Regions from separate parts of the Mitsuokella apri genome, predicted to be linked through region 1. Evidence: riboswitches for the same ligand, from Rfam matches in the RefSeq annotation. Region 1 holds a riboswitch; the other holds the start of a gene.

What was found. Region 1 has a riboswitch for thiamine pyrophosphate ahead of thiM (hydroxyethylthiazole kinase). Riboswitches for the same ligand answer to the same signal wherever they lie in the genome.
Region 2: it holds a riboswitch for thiamine pyrophosphate, as region 1 does, so the genes downstream of both, thiC (phosphomethylpyrimidine synthase ThiC) here and thiM (hydroxyethylthiazole kinase) in region 1, are expected to answer to the same signal.

Annotation. Positions count from the first base shown of each region.
Region 1 is NZ_JBHYRS010000003.1:65,081-68,176, forward strand. Features, by position in the region: gene ACE419_RS05380 (hypothetical protein) at 1-1,084, shown strand, start outside; TPP riboswitch at 1,097-1,193, shown strand; gene thiM (hydroxyethylthiazole kinase) at 1,269-2,135, shown strand; gene ACE419_RS05390 (MTH1187 family thiamine-binding protein) at 2,173-2,496, shown strand; gene ACE419_RS05395 (thiamine phosphate synthase) at 2,493-3,096, shown strand, end outside.
Region 2 is NZ_JBHYRS010000003.1:170,158-173,253, forward strand. Features, by position in the region: gene ACE419_RS05795 (Hsp20 family protein) at 1-29, shown strand, start outside; gene ACE419_RS05800 (phenylacetate--CoA ligase family protein) at 176-1,192, shown strand; TPP riboswitch at 1,351-1,450, shown strand; gene thiC (phosphomethylpyrimidine synthase ThiC) at 1,494-2,801, shown strand; gene ACE419_RS05810 (M48 family metallopeptidase) at 2,894-3,096, opposite strand, start outside.

The DNA of each region.
Region 1 (3,096 bases):
GACCGCTCTGTGCAGTATGGCATTTCTTATTGCGCCTTACGGCATGACGCCGGCAGGGGCTGCGCCGGCTGTGACAGCTGGGAAAACCCAAATCACAGCGGCAGCACCCGAAAACGCTGTATCGGCTTCGGATGTGAAAGAGGCAGGTAAGCCGGATACGGCAGCATCTGCAGCAGATGAGGCGGCAGAAGTAAAGACGTCTGAAGGAAAAGAGGCACAGGAAGAAAAAGAAACAAAGACAGAAGAGAAAGATAAGGCCGGCAGCAAGCCAGCTGCTGTTTTGCCGGCGGCGAAAGCTTCTCTTGACGATGCTTTTGACCATCTGTCGGAAGTGAAGAACGGGACTTATGATATGGACCTTGCCACATCGGCTCCGGCGGGCAGTGCCAACATGGCCAGCCATATTACCTTTGTGTCCGAGCCGTATACGCGCGCCAAGGGCAGCATGAATATCACCTTTATCCTGCCGGGGGCGCCGGCTTTTGAGCGTGAGATTTCCTATTATATCCGCGAGACGGAGAAAGCCACTGCTTTTTATTGCAAGCTCGGGCATGGCGAATGGGAAAAATCCATTACGCCGCGCAAGGCAAATGATAAGAAGGTCAACGATTTCTGGTCTGCAGCCTTTACGAATGGCTTTATGGACCTCGCTAAGGATGTGCAGTTTGGCGTCAAAGACGGCAGCTGCCAGACTTATCTGGTGACGGTCGACGGCAAGGCCTTTGGCAAACTGCTGCAGGAGCAGCTGCTGCCCATGAGCAAGGATGAGAATATGAAGAAGACGACGGAGGAAATCTGCCGCAGTCTGCCGGACTTCACTTATACGGTCACGATTGATACCGAAAAGAACCTGCTGACCGATGTTCATGCCAATCTGACCGAGCCCATCCGCAAGGCTGCTTCTATCATCGTCAAACGGCGCGATATGCCGCGTTCGGAACGCGATAAGATGCTGAAGGAAATCCGTGAGAGCACGGTTGACCTGCATCTGCAGGGCAGGGACTTCAATGCCCTGGAGGATGTGCAAGTTCCAGCCGAGATTCTGGCCAATGCCAAGGCAACTGAACTGCCGCTGGCGGGCTGATGCGAAAAATAAAATACTTTGCGGGGGAACCTTGTGTTGAGAAGGCAAAAGCCTGACCCTTAGAACCTGTTGTGTTAATACCAGCGTAGGGAGCAAATTGAGATGCTTAAGAAGGCCCGCCAACAGGCGGGCTTTTTGTCATGATGATGAAAAATATAAAGATTGTTTTCAGGAGGCGTTTGGATTGAAGCAGAGAGAAGAAATAGACGAAAAGAAAATGAAAGAGACAATGGAATCGATTCGGGGAAAAATCAGGGAGACCGTACAGCGTACCAAGGAAGACTGTCCGCTCGTGCCGTCTGTCACGAACACGGTGACCATCAATCTCGTAGCCAATGCCCAGCTCGCGGCCGGAGGTTCGGCCGCCATGGTCTATCTGCCGGATGAAGGGGAGGGCATGGCAGCAGCTGGCTCTGCGTTTTACATCAATATGGGCACGTTGATGCCATTTTATGCCGAAACACTGCCGCGCACGGCAAGAGCTCTGCGCGCGCATAAGAAGCCGTGGGTTCTCGACCCTGTGGGCATTGGCATCGGCAGCCTCAGAGAGGGCCTTTTGCAGTGTTTCCGCGCCCTGCCGCCTGCCATTGTGCGCGGCAATGCCTCGGAAATCATCGCTCTCGCAAATCTTTGGGGCCTCGGAGAGAACCTGCAGAAAGCCGGCGTGCGCGGCGTCGATGCGACGGACAGCGTCAAATCGGCGCGGCCGGCGGCGGAAGCACTGGCATCGTTCATTCATGGGGCAGTGGCGGTTTCCGGTGAGCAGGACCTTGTGACGGACGGGCAGACGACTGTCATGAGTGAAGGCGGCTCGGAGTTCTTCACGAAAATCACGGGAGCGGGCTGCTCCTTAGGCGGTGTTGCCGCTGTTTATGCAGCCGAAGCATCGCCGTTCATCGCGGCGCTGACAGCTGTGCAGGCATATAATCTCGCAGGCCGCAGGGCAGAAGAGCAGGCAGCCGGCCCAGGCACTTTTGAAAAATACTTCCTCGATGCGCTTTATCAGGCGAAACCCGAGGAGATTGCGGGAAATCCGTTTCATATGGTTTGAGACGGGAAGACTATTATAATAGGAAAGAAGGATCTTCATGAATACATTGATTGCCGTGGCCATTGCGCCCTGCGGCACAGGCGAAGAAATGTCTGCTTATGTCGGCGAAGTCGTGCGCGTCATCCGCGAGTCGGGACTTTCGAACCGCACGAATTCGATGTTTACGGAAATCGAGGGCGAATGGGACGAGGTCATGGACGTCGTCAAACGCGCGACGATGGTCCTCGCGGATAAGGGCATCCGCACGGAAGTCGTGCTCAAGGCCGATATCCGGCCGGGCTATACCGACATGATGCATGGCAAGCTCGAGCGTCTGGAAAAGAAAATTAAAGAAGAAAATAAAGAGGATGAAGCAAAATGAATATGCGTGAAAAACTCGATATCTCGGCCTATTTTGTCGTGGGGCCTGAGAATACACTGGGACGTCCTGTCAAGGATGTCATACGGGCGGCGGTGGAAAATGGCTTTACCTGCCTGCAGATCCGTTCAAAAGTAGCTTCGGCCCGGGAGCTTATCGCTCTTTGCGGCGAAGCTGCCGCGGTCTTGAAGGACTTGGGCAGGGAGAAGGAAGTGGTCCTCCTCGTCGATGACCGCCTTGACGTCGTGCTCGCCGCACGCGACGCAGGCATCAAGGTTGACGGCATTCACGTCGGCCAGAGTGACATCCCTGTTTCAGTCTGCCGCAAACTGCTTGGCCCGGACTCTGTTGTCGGACTTTCAGCGCGCACGCATGAACTTCTCGATTATGTCCGTCATGCCGATACGAAAGACATTGACTATTTTGGCGCAGGCCCCTTGCATGAGACGCCGACAAAGAAAGACTGCGGCCGCGACCTTGACGGCCATATCATCACGCGCAGCTTCGAAGAACTCACAAAACTGCATGAAATCAGCCCTGTGCCGGTCGTCGTCGGCGGCGGTGTCAAAGCCAAAGACCTGCCGGAGCTCAAGAAAACCGGTG
Region 2 (3,096 bases), 110 kb from region 1:
CCAATAAGACCGTTTTTGACATCAAATAAAAGTTTATAGTTTCCCTAAAGTTTCCCCCTCCAGGGAAATCTGACAGGCTGTCGAAAAGGCAGAATGCTTTTTGGCAGGATATGTCACTTTCCCTGGAGGGAAATTTTTTGTGGTTTTGTGATTTAGAACGGGAAGGACGATTTTTTTGTTTGCAAATCCATCGATTGAACAGATTTCTGCAGAAGCACTGCATGAGCTGCAATTGAAAAAACTAAAAAAGGAACTGCGCTGGGCCGGTGAAAAGTGCTCATACTACCGGGAACGCTTTGCAGAGGCAGGGATAAATGCTAGCAACTTGCAGGATCTCTGCGACCTGCAGAATTTTCCACTGCTGGCAAAAGAAGAACTGCAGGGGAAAAGGGCTTTTGACTTTCTGACGATGCCGCTTTCGAGCCTGCTGCGCATCTCTTATATGAAAGACGGTGATGGACTGTCTGCCGATGAAGAATATAATGAAGGGTATAATGAAGAGGAAACAGGCTTTCTGCACTTTGCGACCAATGGGGATATTGCGCATCATGTCGAGCAGATGACGCGCAGTCTTGTGGCCTGCGGCCTGCATAATGCCTCCCTCGCGGCTGTACTCGGCGATGGGGCGGACAGCCGTCTCATGGATTTTCACTATGCGGGCGAATTCCTCGGTGCAGCCGCTGTGATGCTCGGCGCGGATAAGAGAATCTGGCCGGCGATACTTGATTCTGTACCGGCAGAGACACTGGCCGGCACGCCGAAACGCCTGATTGAGCTCGACGACATCCTCCAGCAGAAAGGCAGCGGCCTTTGTGAAATGCCTCTTACCCGCATACTCTGCCTGCATACGGAGGTCCCGTCAGAGAGTCTCGTGGCCACGCTGCAGGAAATGACAGCTGCCAAGGTCTATCACCTGCTTGCTTTGCCGGAGCTCGGGACGGCGGCACCATTCCTGCCCTGTGAGCCGGCGGCGCTGACATTTCATCTGCAGGAAGACTACACGCTGGCAGAGGTCATAGACCCTGTGACACGGAAGCCTGCTGCTGATGGCTGCGGCGAGCTTGTGCTGACGTCTTTGGCTGCAGAAGCTATGCCGCTCATTCGCCTGCGCACGGGCCTTAAGGTTGAGTCTGTGCCGGCTCCATGCAGCTGCGGCCGCACGCAGAAACGTTTCCGTCTGCTGCTGTCCTGATGTTTATGGCATTCATGATTCATTTTTGGCGTATTACGCATGAACATGGAAAAGTCATGGATTTGTATTGCATCTTTAGGACAGATTTGTTAAAATAAATGAAGCTGATTGTTCCATAAGGAAACAATCGTGAAGCTCATCATATGAATAGGAAAAGAATGATTCGCTGGGGGAGCCGCTTGGCTGAGAGAATCTCTGGATTCGACCCTTGGAACCTGTTGGGTTAAGACCTGCGTAGGGAAGTGACAAAGCTATTTTGCCGTCCGGTACGCCGGACGGCTTTTTTATTAGGAGGAATATTATGGCTACACAAATGCAGCTGGCCCGTGAGGGCCGCATCACCGATGCGATGAAGATCGTTGCCGAGGAAGAACATATTCCGGCCGAAACGATACGCGAACGCGTGGCAAATGGCACGATTGCCATCTGTGCGAACATCAACCACAAAAACCTGCGTCCGCGCGGCGTCGGCGAAGGCCTGCGCGTCAAGGTCAACGCCAATATCGGCACGTCGAGCACGTTCCCGGACATTGAGCCGGAGCTCAAAAAACTCGACGAAGCGGTGCGCTGCGGTGCAGATGCCGTTATGGACCTTTCGACGGGCAACAATATCGATGTTTCGCGTCAGCGCATCATCGAACATTCGCCCATCATGGTCGGCACGGTGCCGCTCTATCAGGCTACGGTCCGTTCCATCCGCGAGCACGGCGCTGTCGTCGAGATGACGGATACGGATATTCTTGAGACGATTGAGCAGCAGGCCAAAGATGGTGCCGATTTCATGACGCTGCACTGCGGTGTCACGCGTTCGGCCATTGAGCGCATGCGCCGTCAGGGCCGTGTTATGGACATCGTGAGCCGCGGCGGTTCGTTCATCGCCGGCTGGATGCTCCACAACGAGATGGAAAATCCGCTCTATGAACATTATGATGATATCCTTGATATCTGCGAGAAATACGATGTGACCATCAGCCTTGGCGACGGCATGCGTCCGGGCTGCACGGCCGATGCCACGGACCGCGGGCAGCTGACAGAGCTCATCACGCTCGGCGAACTCGTTGACCGCGCCTGGAAACGCGGTGTACAGGTCATGGTCGAGGGCCCAGGCCATGTACCGTACGACCAGATTGAAGCGAACATGAAGCTGGAGAAGCGCATTTGCCGCAAGGCGCCGTTCTACGTGCTTGGACCTCTTGTCACGGATATCGCGCCGGGCTATGACCACATCACGGCAGCCATCGGCGGCACGCTGGCAGCTGTTTCGGGCGCCGACTTCCTCTGCTACGTCACGCCGGCTGAGCATCTGGCCCTGCCGACTATCGAAGATGTTCATACGGGTGTCATCACGAGCCGCATTGCCGCACATGCAGCGGACCTCGTGCGCGGCGTACCGGGTGCGCGCGAGTGGGACCTTGAGATGGCCAAGGCGCGCAAGGTGCTCGACTGGAACAAGCAGATGGAGCTTGCCATCGACCCGGACCTTGCCAAGGCAAAACGCGGTGCACGCAATCCGCAGGATGAAGGTGCCTGCTCGATGTGCGGTGATTACTGCGCCGTTGAGATCATCAACAAATATTTCCATAAAGAAAACTGCCCGTGCCAGGACTGATTCATCAAAAGATGGATGCCTGACATCTGGCCAATGGCAAAAAAATTGCTGCCCGTCATGAGCAGCAATTTTTTTGTGTCTTATTAGCTTTATTATTTGATTTTGTTGAGACGGTCGGCAAGCTTCGCGGCACTTTCATCATCGTACGTGCTCGTCATGATGGGCTGTGCGCCGAGCATGACGGTCTTGCCGTCCACATAGGCTTTCTCTTTGTTATGTCCATTGTGGTAAGCGGCCGCGAGATTGCCGAGCACAAAGTAGGAACGCTCTGCACCGGACATATCCCCCGAGGCTG